DNA from 2 places in the Afipia sp. GW822-FHT04G07 genome. Region 1 is predicted to be linked to the other one. Evidence: predicted binding sites of a transcription regulator. Region 1 holds the regulator's gene; the other holds the start of a gene.
The links. The regulator LexA, encoded in region 1, represses DNA repair genes until DNA is damaged. The targets are predictions, from matches to a motif close to TGTTCNNNNTGTGTTCNG.
Positions count from the first base shown of each region.

Region 2: the regulator LexA is predicted to act here: its motif matches at 2,370-2,387, upstream of AC1RKJ_RS11365 (DNA recombination protein RmuC).

Region 1 is NZ_JBXAMP010000001.1:215,220-222,329, reverse strand. It holds gene AC1RKJ_RS01070 (peptidylprolyl isomerase) at 1-1,119, shown strand, start outside; gene trpD (anthranilate phosphoribosyltransferase) at 1,160-2,173, shown strand; gene trpC (indole-3-glycerol phosphate synthase TrpC) at 2,187-3,008, shown strand; gene moaC (cyclic pyranopterin monophosphate synthase MoaC) at 3,010-3,528, shown strand; gene AC1RKJ_RS01050 (molybdopterin molybdotransferase MoeA) at 3,705-4,913, shown strand; gene lexA (transcriptional repressor LexA) at 5,080-5,793, shown strand; gene AC1RKJ_RS01040 (ComEC/Rec2 family competence protein) at 5,804-7,110, opposite strand, start outside.
Region 2 is NZ_JBXAMP010000001.1:2,313,743-2,320,852, reverse strand. It holds gene AC1RKJ_RS11370 (AmpG family muropeptide MFS transporter) at 1-978, opposite strand, end outside; gene AC1RKJ_RS11365 (DNA recombination protein RmuC) at 1,124-2,338, opposite strand; gene def (peptide deformylase) at 2,512-3,027, shown strand; gene fmt (methionyl-tRNA formyltransferase) at 3,054-3,986, shown strand; gene truA (tRNA pseudouridine(38-40) synthase TruA) at 3,986-4,723, shown strand; gene AC1RKJ_RS11345 (GIY-YIG nuclease family protein) at 4,798-5,085, shown strand; gene AC1RKJ_RS11340 (phosphorylase family protein) at 5,124-5,696, opposite strand; gene dapE (succinyl-diaminopimelate desuccinylase) at 5,693-6,850, opposite strand; gene dapD (2,3,4,5-tetrahydropyridine-2,6-dicarboxylate N-succinyltransferase) at 6,860-7,110, opposite strand, start outside.

The DNA.
Region 1 (7,110 bases):
GAGCGTTACGCGACGCCGGAACGCCGGCAGGTGTTCCAGATTCCGTTCCCGAACGCCGACGAGGCGAAAGCCGCGCGCGACCGCATCGCCGCCGGAACGTCGTTCGAGGACATCGCCAAGGAGCGCAATCTCACCCCAAGCGACATCGACCTCGGCAACGTGACGCGGGCCGCCATCAGCGATGCCGCGATCGCGGATGCCGCTTTCGGACTCACACCGGACTCCGTCAGTCAGCCGGTCAAGGGCACGCTGGTCACCGCGCTGCTGAAGGTCACGAAAGTCGAGCCCGGCACCAACCCGACCTATGACAGCGTAGCGGCGACGATCAAGCGCGAGATCGCGCTGGAGCGCGCGCGGGCGCAGTTGCAGGACCTGCACAACAAGATCGAGGACGAGCGCGGCGGCGGATCGAACATCGCCGAAGCGGCTCAGAAACTCGGGCTCAAGGCCGTCACCATCGAAGCTGTCGACCGCTCCGGCCGCGGGCTCGACGGCAAGCCGGTGACAGGCCTGCCGCAAGGCATCGACATCACGACACCTGCCTTTGCCAGCAACATCGGCGTCGAGAACGAGCCGGTCCAGTACAACGGCGGCGAACTCTGGTTCGACGTCCTCGGCATCACGCCGTCGCGCGACCGGCCGCTCGACGAAGTGAAGGAACAGGTCGAGACACGCTGGCGCGACGAACAGGTCTCGACCCGTCTTCGCACCAAGGCCGCCGAGATCGTCGAGAAACTGAACAAGGGCGCCGCGTTCGACGCGGAAGCGACTGCTGCCGGCGTCAAAGTCGAAAAGGCCACCCTCTTCCGGCGCGACGCGGACCCGAAGAACGTGCCCGAACGGCTAGTCGCAGCCGCGTTCCGCACGCCGAAGGACGGCGTGGGACAGGTCGAAGGCAACGGCGCCAGCGAGTGGATCGTGTTCAAGGTCACCGACGTGGTCGTGCCGCCGGTCGATCTCGCATCCGATGACGTGAAGAAGCTGAAGGAAAATCTCCAGCGCGCGGAAATGGAAGAGCAGATCGCCGCCTATGTCGCCAAGCTGGAGGCCGAGATCGGCGTCACGATCAACCAGAACGCGTTTGCAGTCGCGACAGGTGCGGCGGCCGCCGCTCAATAGTAAGCTCATCGGCGAACGTCACATCAGGCAAGCCTCGATTATGGACAATCTGAAAGCGATCATCGGAAAAGCCGCCACCGGCGCGGCCCTGTCGCGCGACGAGGCGGCGACCGCGTTCGACCGCATGATGTCCGGCGAAGCGACGCCGTCGCAGATGGGCGGCCTGCTGATGGCGCTGCGCGTGCGCGGCGAAACCATCGACGAGATCACCGGTGCGGTCTCCGCCATGCGCGCCAAGATGCTGACCGTGAAAGCGCCGGCTGACGCGGTTGATATCGTCGGCACCGGCGGCGACGGATCGGGCTCGGTCAATGTCTCGACCTGCGCGTCGTTCATTCTGGCAGGCGCCGGCGTGCCGGTCGCCAAGCACGGCAACCGCGCGCTGTCGTCGAAATCAGGCTCCGCCGATGCGCTGGCCGCACTGGGCGTCAAGATCGACATCACGCCCGCAGAGGTCGGCCGCTGCATCGCCGAGGCGGGAATCGGTTTCATGTTCGCGCCGACGCATCATCCGGCGATGAAGAACGTCGGACCCACGCGCGTCGAACTTGCCACCCGCACCATTTTCAATCTGCTGGGACCGCTCTCCAATCCCGCTGGCGTCAAACGGCAGATGGTCGGCGTATTCTCGAAACAGTGGGTGCAGCCGCTGGCGCAGGTGCTGAAAAATCTCGGCGCGGAATCGGTTTGGGTCGTGCACGGCTCGGACGGCCTCGACGAGATCACCCTCACCGGCCCGACCTTTGTCGCAGCCCTCGAGAACGGCAACATCCGCACCTTCGAGGTTGCGCCCGAGGACGGCGGACTGCCGCACGCCACGGCTGAGGAACTCAGAGGCGGCGACGCCGAAGCCAACGCCAAGGCGCTGCGCGATGTGCTCGAAGGCAAGCGGGGCGCGTATCGCAATGTCGCGCTCCTGAACGCCGCCGCAGCACTCGTGGTCGCGGGCAAGGCAAAGGACCTCAAGGAAGGCGTTGCGCTCGGTACCAAGGCGCTGGACACTGGCGCGGCTCTCGACAGGCTGAAGCGCCTTGTCGCAGTCTCCAATGCTTGAGGAGCAACTGCCCTTGTCCGATATCCTCGACAAGATTGAAACCTACAAGCGCGAGGAAATCGCCGCAGCGAAGCGTGCGCTTCCGCTCGCCGAAATCGAGGCGCGTGCGAAGGCCGCTCCCGCGCCGCGCGGCTTCGTCAACGCCATCCGCGAAAAACATGCCCGCGGCGATTACGCGCTGATCGCGGAGATCAAGAAGGCCTCGCCGTCGAAGGGGCTCATTCGCGCGGATTTCGATCCGCCAGTTCTGGCGAAAGCCTATGAGGCCGGCGGCGCAGCATGTCTCTCGGTACTGACGGACACGCCGTCGTTCCAGGGCTCGCTCGCGTTCATGGTCGCAGCACGCGCAGCGGTCTCGCTGCCGGTGCTGCGCAAGGATTTCATGTACGACACCTATCAGGTGGCCGAGGCCCGCGCGCACGGCGCAGACTGCATCCTGATCATCATGGCCGCGCTCGACGATGCCGCGGCGAAGGATATCGAGGACGCGGCGTTCGCCCATGGCATGGACGTGCTGCTCGAAGTTCACAATCGCGAAGAACTCGATCGCGCGCTGACGCTGCGTTCGCCCCTGCTCGGCGTCAACAACCGCAACCTGCGCACATTCGAGACGACACTCGCCACCAGCGAAGAACTCGCGCCGCTGATTCCGAAGGATCGCATCAGCGTCGGTGAAAGCGGGATTTTCGCGCCTCAGGATCTTGCACGCCTCGAAAAGGTCGGCATGTCGACCTTTCTCGTCGGCGAAAGCCTGATGCGGCAGGCCGACGTCGCGGCCGCCACGCGCACGCTGCTCGCGCGCGACGGCGCGCAGCGCGCCACCGGGACGCGCTGACGTGGCCAAAAAATCCAGGACAAAGTCAAAGACAAAAGCAGGCTCCGCCCTCACCCACATCGACGCCAAGGGCGAGGCCCGCATGGTGGATGTTTCGGCAAAGCCCGACACCGAGCGCGTGGCGGTGGCCGAGGGCCATGTCGTCATGACCCGCAAGACGCTCGATCTGATCGTGAAGGGCAACGCCACCAAGGGCGACGTGCTCGGCACCGCGCGCGTCGCCGGAATCATGGCGGCGAAGCGCACCTCCGATCTCATTCCGCTCTGTCATCCGCTGGCGCTCTCGAAAGTCACTATCGACATCACGCCCGACACCAAGCTGCCCGGCTGCCGCGTGCGCGCGACGGTGAAGGTCAAGGGCCCCACCGGCGTGGAGATGGAAGCGCTGACCGCCGTGTCGGTGGCGTGTCTCACGATCTACGACATGGTGAAGGCCGTCGAGCGCGGCATTCATGTCGAAGGCGTTCGCCTCGTCGAGAAAAAGGGCGGCAAGTCCGGCCATTATCTCGCCGACTACTAGTGGTCCGGTTTTAACATTCGCACCCCGTTTCAGCAGGCCTTTATGCGAATGTTAAAACCAAAGGACCACTAGCAAATATAGACTTCGAGTGGAGTTTCGGATTTGACATTCGCTTTGCGTACTCGCTGCGGGGTGGAAGCGAATGTCAAATCCACTCCACTCGTAAGGAGCGTCCCATGGCGCTGATGCCGGTCGCCGAAGCCTATGCCGCCGTCCTCAAGGACGCAGCCGCGCTTCCCGAAGAAATGGCCGCGCTGAACGACGCGTTTCATCGCACGCTGTCCCGTGACATCGCAGCATTGCGCACCCAGCCGCCGGCCGACATGTCGGCGATGGACGGATATGCGGTTCGCGCCGCCGATGCTGTTTCGGGCGCACGCCTGAAAGTCATTGGCGAAGTCGCCGCCGGCCGCCCGTTCAATGCGACCGTCGGCGCGGAACAAGCCGCGCGCATTTTCACCGGCGGCGTGATCCCGGCCGGGACCGACGCCGTGATCATTCAGGAAGACACCGCGCGCGACGGCGACACCGTGATCGTGAACGAGGCCATCGCGGCGGGAAAAAACATCCGGCCGGCGGGCATCGATTTCCGCGAAGGCGAAACAGGGCTGCGGCGAGGATCGCTCCTGACCGATCGTGCGCTTGCGCTGGCCGCGAGCATGAATCATCCGCAACTGCCGGTGCATCGTCGCCCAAGAGTCGCGATCCTCGCGACCGGGGATGAACTGGTCGTGCCGGGCACAAAGCCCGCGCCGGGCCAGATCGTCCACAGCAACGTGTTCGCGCTGATCGCGCTCGCGCGCAACGAAGGCGCGGACCCCATCGATCTCGGCATCGCGCGCGATACACTCGAGTCGACAACCGACGCCATCCGGCGTGCGCGCGATCTCGGCGTCGATGTTCTTGTGACCACCGGCGGCGCTTCCGTCGGCGACCATGATCTCGTTCAGACTGCGCTGAAAGCCGAAGGCGTCGACATGGCTTTCTGGAAAATCGCGCTGCGGCCCGGAAAGCCGATGATGCACGGACGCCTCGGGCCGATGCGCGTGCTCGGCCTGCCCGGCAACCCGGTGTCATCCTATGTCTGCGCCTTCCTGTTTCTGGTGCCGCTCATCCGCGCGCTGTCGGGACGAACCCAGGTCGATCATGTCCTGGAGCGGGCCGTGCTGGGGCGCGAGCTGCCAGCCAACGACAAGCGGCAGGATCATCTGCGGGCAAGGGTTACAACCGGCGGCGACGGCGTGCCCGTCGCAACCTCGGTAGGCCCTCAGGACAGTTCTCTGGTGGGCAATCTGGCGGCGGCGGATGCGCTCATCGTCCGCCCACCCTTCGCACCAGCGGCCCCTGCCGGCTCGCCCTGCACGATCCTCCGGCTTCCCAACTAAAGCTCCCCGTCGTTGACGTGAAATTAAGGGGTTGCGGAACACATATGGAACAGATAGTGTTCGTTCATGATTTGTTTCGAGTGACTCGCAACTCCTGATTGGCCGTCCAACGGCCCGTATCCAGAGAGGCGCGGCATCGGAGCAAAGGCGATCGGGGACCAGATAGATGCTGACACGCAAACAATACGAGCTTCTGCGCTTTATCAACGAGCGGCTGAAGGAAGCTGGTGTTCCGCCCTCGTTCGACGAAATGAAGGACGCGCTGGACTTGCGCTCCAAGTCCGGCATCCACCGGCTGATCACGGCTCTTGAGGAACGCGGCTTCATCCGCAGGCTCGCCAACCGTGCCCGCGCGATTGAAGTCATCAAACTGCCGGAGCTTGGGAATTCGGGTGCCGGCGGCAACGGCCGTCGCGGCTTCACCCCCAGTGTCATCGAGGGCAACCTCGGCAAGGTCCGCAGCAGCGGCTCCGCCGGCCACGAGGACGATACGAACTTCCCGGTTTCCGTGCCGGTCATGGGACGGATCGCGGCCGGTACGCCCATCGAGGCGCTCCAGACCCGCAGCCACACCATCAGCCTGCCGCCCGACATGCTCGGGTCGGGCGAACACTACGCCCTCGAAGTGCGCGGCGATTCCATGATGGAAGCCGGTATTCTCGACGGCGACACCGTGCTGATCCAGCGCAACGACAGCGCCGACACTGGCGACATCGTGGTCGCGCTGATCGACGAGGAAGAAGCCACACTGAAGCGTTTCCGGCGACGCGGCGCATCCATTGCGCTTGAGCCTGCCAACTCGGCCTATGAAGTCCGGATCCTGCCGCCCAACCGCGTGCGCATTCAGGGCAAGCTGATCGGTCTGCTCCGGAAGTATTGAGCCTCGAGAATTAATCGTCCGGCTGGAGGTCGCTTTCGGCGGGCGTCGCATCGACGGAGCGCGCCGGGACATTCGGCCGAGACGCTGGAGCCTGTGGCTCATCCTCCGCAACTGCCGCAGACCAAGGGCGATCGACGCCGCGCGGCCTGATGGCTGTGACGGCATAGCCTTCGGCGGTCTTGCGCAAGGCGAGCGTCCCGCGCCTGCGCAGCGTGTCCTGATCCAGCACCGTGGCCGCGCAACCGGCCGGTGGTTGCCGCAACGTCACGATCACGGCGGCGCGCGCACAGTCGTCCGCGAAAGCTCCAGGTTTCAGCGTGAGAGCGACGGTGGCGCCGCCTTCCGCCTGCACCACGCATCCCGCATTGTCGCAGGACACACCATCTACCAGCGACGGATCGGCCGCCGTGCGGGTATCGGCATCGGCGGCGAGCCATTCGCGCGACAGGAAAGCATCCTTGCCGGTGCGCATCAGGCGCAGCCTGCCATCCTTGCCGCGTACCCCGACGGTGTGCCCATCGCCAGCCACGAGAATATCCGGCTGCGGTGTTGTCAGCGCCCACGCCGTTGCGAGCACGATCAGCCCCGCTCCTACCCAGCGCAGCGGCGTCCGCAACAGACCGAGCACGATGATGCCCGCGCTCATTACCGCCAATGGCCCGGTCCCGAACGCCGCAAGCCGCCCGATGGCGCCCGGCAATGCCGCGACCCATTGCGCCACCGCCATCATCCAGCCGATGCCGACATCCATCAGCCGCCAGAACACGCCGTCGAAGCCGAACGGCATGGCGAGCAGCCCCAACAATCCGGCCGGCATCACCAGCACCGAGACAACCGGCATCGCCGCGAGATTGGCCAGCACCCCGTAGGGCGTCACGCGATGAAAGTGAAATGCCGCGTAAGGCATCGTCGCAAATCCCGCGACCAGCGACGCCAGCGCCAGCATCGTGATCTCGCGGCCGCCCCACAACGCGGCGCGCGCCACCTGCGTATTGTCCGGCGACGCGAACAGGTTCGGCATCCCGAGTTGGACCAGCGCCACGAGTCCGAGCGTCGCCGCGAACGACATCTGGAAACTCGGATGCACCAGCGCCTCCGGTGCGATCAGCAGCACGATCATCGCCGCCACCGCAAGCGTGCGGAACGTGATGGCGCGGCGGTCCACCATCACCGCGATCAGCACCACCGCCGTCATGAAGAACGATCGTTGCGTCGCAACCTCCGCGCCCGACAACAGCAGATAGAACAACGCCGCGACGAAGGCCGCCGCCGCCGACCATTTCTTGATCGGGAACGTCACCGTTAATCCGGGAAACA
Region 2 (7,110 bases), 2.1 Mb from region 1:
GCAGGCTTCGAGCGACCATACGCGCGCGAGAAAGCCGCCGGCGAAACCGCCGATCAATGTTGCGGCGAGGCCTACGCCCTTGACGATGGCGGCGTAGTCGTTGCGGGTGAAGCCGAGATCGATCACGAACGGCGCGGTCATGGTGCCGGAAAACGAATCGGTGAACTTGTAGAGAATGACGAAAGCCAGCACCGCCCAGACATCCTTGCGGGTCAGGAACTCGGTGAACGCACCGACGGCGGCGGTCATGACGCGCGTGATGGCGCTGTCGCCGCTGGTGGCCTGCTCGGCCTTGCGGGATTGCTCTGGTTCGGTGGCAATGAGCGCCGCGATCATGCCGATTACGACCATGCCGGCCATTGCGATATAGCCCCACATCCATGCGTGGGATTTGGTTTGCCCGGTTGCCTCGAACCCGCTGACCAGAAACAGCGCGCCCGCGGTCGAGATCAGCATGCCGACGCGATAGGCCGCGACATACGACGCCATGCCGGCGGCCTGCTCGCTTTCAGGCAGGCTTTCGACGCGGAAGGCATCGACCACGATGTCCTGCGTCGCGGAGGCCGCCGCCACCAGCAGCGCGCCGAGCGCCACATAGAACGGCGACCGCGCGGGATCGGTCAGCGCCAGCAGCAGGATCGCCGCGATCAGCAGCAGTTGCGCGAACACCAGCCAGCCGCGCCGCCGGCCGAGAAGCCGTGTCAGGACCGGCACATGCAGCGCGTCCACCAGCGGCGCCCAGAGGAATTTCAGCGTGTAAGGCGTGCCGACAAGGGCGAACAGGCCGATGGTGCCGAGATCGACGCCGGACTCGCGCATCCAGACCAGCAGTGTCGAGCCGGAGAGCGCGAGCGGCAGCCCCGACGAGAACCCGAGAAACAGCACGATCAGCACGCGCGGTTGCAGATAGACCGCCATCGCCTCGCGCCACGCGGCGCGGGGAGGCGGGGTCGTGCGGGCTGTGTCAGGCGTTGTCATGAGGGGGTGTTAGCAGATTCGGATGACTATGGGCCGCCGTGCCTGCGACATTCACGGAGCGTCACCCCCTGGACTTGATCCGGGGGTCTATCTTCAAGACCGATGAAAAGATGGATTGCCGGGTCAAGCCCGGCAATGACAAGCCTTATTCCCCCGCCTGCAATTTGCGCAGCGGGTGGGGCGGAAACAGATCGCTGCCGGTGGGCGCGACGAGACGCGGCGTTTCGGCCGGGTCGCTGGATTTGCTGAAATCCAGTTCCTCGATGCGCCCGGCGCGTTTTTCAATCTTGTCGGCGGAAATCAGGATCTGGCGAACGTCCTCATTCACGTTGCCGAAATCCTTCTGCAGCTTGACGACGCGCTCGCGCAGGCGCGCGAGATCGTCCGACATGTGCATCACTTCAGTGCGGATCAGATCGGCGGCGTCGCGCATCCGCGCGTCCTTCAGGATCTGCTGCATCACCTGGATCGCCAGCATCAGCAGTGACGGCGACACCAGCACGATCCGTGCGCGATAGGCCTTCTGGATCACGTCGTCGAAGCCGTCGTGGATTTCCGCGTAGACCGATTCCGACGGGACGAACATCAGCGCGGTGTCCTGCGTCTCGCCGGGGATCAGATATTTGTCCGCGATGTCGGTGACGTGCTTCATCACGTCCTGCCGCAGCCGCTGCGTGGCGACTTTTTTCTCCTCGTCGCTGCGCGCGTCGCGCAGCGCGGTCACGGCCTCAAGCGGAAACTTCGCGTCGACGCACAGCGGCCGCTGGTCCGGGAGGAATATCACGCAGTCCGGCCGCTTGTTGTTGGAGAGCGTGTGCTGGAATGCGTAGGAGCCCTTCGGCATCCCGTCCTGCACGATGGCTTCCATCCGAGCCTGGCCGAATGCGCCGCGCGACTGCTTGTTGGCGAGCACGTCGCGCAGCGTCGTCACCTGCGAGGTGAGATCGGTGAGGTTTTTGTGCGCGTTGTCGATGATGCCGAGGCGCTCGTGCAGCACGCGGAGCGAATCCATCGTATTGCGCGTGGTCTGCTCCATCGACTGGCCGACCTTGTGGGTCACCGAATCCAGCCGTTCGTTGACGGCGCGCGACATCTCCGCCTGCCGCCCCACCAGCGCCTGTCCCATCTCATGGACGCGGCCGGTGGATTCGCTCTGCATCCGCAGCACTTCGGACAGCCGCTCTTCAAGCTCGTCGGCGCGCACGGCCTGCGCCATGGCGGCCTCGGCCCCTTTGCGGCCGGAGCGCGCGATCACGATGGCGATGGTCAAAAGCAGCAGCAGCGCCAGCACGCCGAAGGCGATGAGGGCGGCGCTCATGCGAACCGGCACATCGCCGACACTGAAAAGGATCTCGTTCATGCCGCCCTTGTAGCGCGATTCGGCGGCAAATGCGAACGAATAGGGAACATTTTCGGTTAACAAGTCCCTGATTTTTATGGTTAATCGCCGGTTAACAGCCCATCGCCGCCGCTCAAGCGCTTGGCCCAACAAGAGGTTTGACCCCGGCGGGCGCTCCCATTACATCGCGCAGCATGGCACTTCGCGACATCATCATCCTGCCGGATACGCAGCTTCGGCTCGTCTCCAAGCCCATTGAGAAAATCACGCCGCAAATCCGCGCGCTCGCCGACGACATGTTCGAGACCATGTACGAGGCGCCGGGCATCGGCCTTGCCGCGATCCAGGTCGCGCAGCCGCTGCGGATGATCACGATGGATCTGTCCAAGAAGGAAGGCGAGACCAACCCGCGCATCTTCATCAATCCGGAGATTCTGTCGGCGTCGGAAGAACTCTCGGTCTATGAAGAAGGCTGTCTGTCGATCCCGGAATATTACGAGGAGGTCGAGCGGCCCGCGCAAGTGCGCGTGCGGTTCATGGATCTCGACGGCAAGATTCACGAGGAAAATGCCGACGGGCTTTATGCCACCTGCATCCAGCATGAGATCGATCATCTCAACGGCGTGCTGTTCGTGGATTACCTGTCGAAGCTCAAGCGCGACCGCGTGATGAAGAAGTTCACCAAGGCCGCCAAGCTCGCGGCGAAATAAATCCAGTCGCCGAAAGCGATTTGTAAATGCCGCTTCGTTTGATCTTCATGGGCACGCCGGATTTCGCGGTGCCGACGCTGCTCGCGCTCGCGGCCCATGGCCATGAGATCGCGGCGGTGTATACGCGCGAGGCCAAACCGGCGGGGCGCGGCATGAAGTTGCAGCCGACGCCGGTGGAGCAGGCTGCGCGGCAGCTCGGCGTTCCGGTGCTGACGCCGAAATCTTTCAAGACACCGGAAGCCGAAGCGGAGTTTCGTTCGCACAACGCCGACGCCGCCGTGGTCGTCGCTTACGGCATGATCCTGCCGAAAACCATTCTGGAAGCAGCGCCGCTTGGCTGCTTCAATCTTCATGCATCCTTGCTGCCGCGCTGGCGCGGCGCCGCGCCGATCAACCGCGCCATTATGGCGGACGACGCTGAGTCCGGCGTCATGGTCATGAAGATGGATGTCGGCCTCGACACCGGGGATGTGGCGATGGCCGAGCGCCTTGCGATCACCGACGCGATGACTGCCAGCGATCTGCACGATGCGCTGTCGCCGCTCGGTGCGGACCTGATGGTGCGGGCGATCGGCGCGCTGGAGCGCGGGCGGCTGCAACTGACCAAGCAAAGCGAGCAGGGCGTCACCTACGCAGCAAAAATCGACAAGGTCGAGGCGCGGATCGACTGGACGAAGCCCGCGCGCGCGGTGCTGCGGCATATTCACGGCCTGTCGCCGTTCCCCGGCGCGTGGTTCGAGATTGCGCTCGAGGGCGAGCCCGTGCGGATCAAGGTTCTGCGCTGTGAACTGGCGAAAGGCTCCGGCGCGCCGGGCGATCTGCTTGACGACAAGCTCACCGTTGCCTGCGGCGACGGGGCGATCCGGATTCTGGAGTTGCAGCGCGCCGGCAAGCCGCCGATGAGGGCCGAGGCGTTTCTGAACGGCACGCCGCTCAAGCCGCCGCTGCGTGTGAGCTGATGCCCCGCTACAAACTCCTCATCGAATATGACGGATCGCCGTTCTGCGGCTGGCAGTATCAGGACAACGGTCCATCGGTGCAGGGTGCACTCGAAATCGCCGTGAAGGCGATGACCGGCAGCGACGTGCGCGTCAACGGCGCCGGGCGCACCGACGCCGGCGTGCACGCGCTGGGGCAGGTCGCACATATCGATCTTGCGAAGGACTACAAAGCCGACCGCGTGCGCGACGCGCTGAATGCGCATCTGCGGCCGCATCCCATCGGCGTGCTGTCGGCTGAGATCGTGCCGGAGACATTCGATGCGCGCTTCTCCGCGACCAAGCGACACTACATCTACCGGATCGCCAACCGCCGGGCCAATCTCGCGCTGAACGCCGGTCATGCGTGGCGCGTGGCGCGGCCGCTCGATGCGAGCGCGATGCAGGAGGCGGCGCAGGTGCTGATCGGCAAGCACGATTTCACGACGTTCCGCGATACCGAATGTCAAGCGAAGTCGCCGGAGAAGACGCTCGATGCGCTCGACGTGACACGTGACGGCGACAATGTGAATATCACCACCTCTGCACGCTCGTTTCTGCACAGTCAGGTGCGCTCGATGGTCGGCTCTCTGGTGTGGGTCGGGCACGGCAAATGGACGGCGAAGGATATGCGCAGCGCGCTGGACGCGCGCGACCGCGCCGCGTGCGGCCCCGTCGCGCCGCCGGATGGGCTCTATCTGGTAAAGGTTGAATATTAGGGCGGCTGCGCGCTGCGCTCTCGGTGTCATGGCCGGGCTTGTCCCGGCTATCCACGTCCTTCATCATTAGAAGTATGGCTGAAGGTTACGTCTACATACTCGCCAGCGCGCCGAACGGCATACTGTATGTCGGCGTTACGAACGACCTCGTTCGCCGTGTTTATGAGCACCGGTCCGGATTGGTTGCTGGCTTTACAAAACAGTATGGAATTAAGCGGCTCGTTTATTTCGAGCAGTATGAAAATATCCAGACAGCTATTCAGCGCGAGCACAACATGAAGCATTGGTCGAGAAAATGGAAAGTCAGACTCGTTCTCGCTGAAAATCCAGAGTGGAATGATCTATATGATTTTATAACTTGAGAACGTGGATGGCCGGGACAAGCCCGGCCATGACGAACTTAAGCTATCCCCTTCAACGCGTCCCAGAACAGCTCTTCGCCGCCCGCGACATTCTCGTTCCAGTGATCGGCGGCGTTGTCGTCGGCGGCGTCGGTGATGAACTTGAAGGCGCGCCACGGCACGCCATGACGCTGGCAGACATGCGCGATGGCAAACAGCTCCATGTCCACGATGTCGATGTTGTTTTCCACCAGCCAGGGATCGACCGCGGTGACGAAACTGTCGCCGGTGCCGCAAACCACGTTGCCGAAGCCGGATGACAGCCGGTCCATCTCTGGCGAGAACGGCGTTCGTCCGCGCGGCGCCAGCGGCATCGCCGCCATGTCGCGCTGAACGGTGTGCGCGACCTCCACGAGGCCGTTGTGGATATGCGCGATCTTGCCGGCGGTGCCGTAGTTGACGATGAGCTTCGGCTGCAGCGCCATCACCGCCAGCGTCGCGATGCTTGCCGCGTTGACCTTGCCGACGCCGGTGTAGATCACCTCGACGCCTTCAGGCGCACGCGCCTTGTTGAGTTCGGTGTCGATCGCCGTGAGAATAACGACGTGGCCGCTCATGTTCGGGCTGCTCATGCGAAGTAACGCTCCAGCACGCCGCGATAGATTTTTGTGAGCTTCTCTATGTCGGTGACCGGCGTGCGTTCGTCGATCTGGTGCATGGTCTGGCCGACAAGGCCGAATTCCAGCACCGGGCAATAATTGGCGATGAAGCGCGCGTCCGACGTGCCGCCGCCGGTATTCAATTCAGGCCTGCGGCCCGTCACGTCTTCGATGGCGGCGACAACGAGATCGGTGAATGGCCCCGGCCTGGTCCGGAACACGTCGGCGTTCGATGGCTCCCACGCGATATGCGCCTTGATGCGGTTGCCGCTCGCCTTGGTCACGCGGTCCTCGATCAGCGCGCGCAGGGATTCGCGGGTGTGGCAGTCGTTGTAGCGGATGTTGAAACGCGCGCGCGCCTGCGCGGGGATCACGTTCCACGCCGGATTTCCGACATCCACCGACGTGAATTCTAGATTCGAGGGCTGGAAGTGCTCGGTGCCCTTGTCCAGCGGATCGCCGCTCAACGCCGCGATCAGCGCGGCAATGTCCGGCACCGGATTGGATGCGCGGTGCGGATAAGCAACATGGCCCTGCACGCCATCCACAATGATCGTTCCTGATTGCGAGCCGCGCCGCCCCGTTTTGATGGTGTCGCCGATCTCGTTGACGTTGCTCGGTTCGCCCAGCACGCAGTGATCGAATTTTTCGCCGCGCTCCGCCGCCCACTTCAGGAGTTTGACGGTGCCGTTGACCGCGACGTCTTCCTCATCGCCGGTGATCAGAAATGAAATGGAGCCCTTGGGGGGCTTGCCGCCATTCACCGCGAGATATTCCAGCGTGGCCGCGACGGAGCAGGCGATGCCGCCCTTCATGTCGACCGCGCCGCGTCCGTAAAGCATGCCGTCCTTGACGTCGCCAGCGAATGCGCCATGGGTCCACGCGGTCTCATCGCCCGGCGGCACAACATCGGTGTGTCCCGCAAAGGTGATGTGGGGCGCGCCGGTGCCGATGCGGGCATAGAGATTGTCGATGTCGGCTGCGCCCGGCTCGGAGAAGGTGACGCGATGCACGTCGAAGCCGGCATCGCCCAGCAGCTTCTCCAGCACGCCGAGCGCGCCGGCATCTGCTGGCGTCACCGACGGGCAACGCAGCAGATCACGGGCGATGGTCAGCGCATCGGTCATCGGTGTGTATCAGTCCCGCAGCAGTTCGTTGATGCTGGTCTTGGCGCGGGTGCGCTCGTCGACGCGCTTGACGATGACGGCGCAGGACAGCGACGGACCGGGCTGGCCGTTCTTGAGCGGCTTGCCGGGCAGCGATCCCGGCACCACCACCGCATATTCCGGAACTTCGCCGATGAACGTCTCGCCGGTTTCGCGGTCGACGATCTTGGTCGATGCGCCGAGAAACACGCCCATCGACAGCACCGCGCCCTTGCGCACGA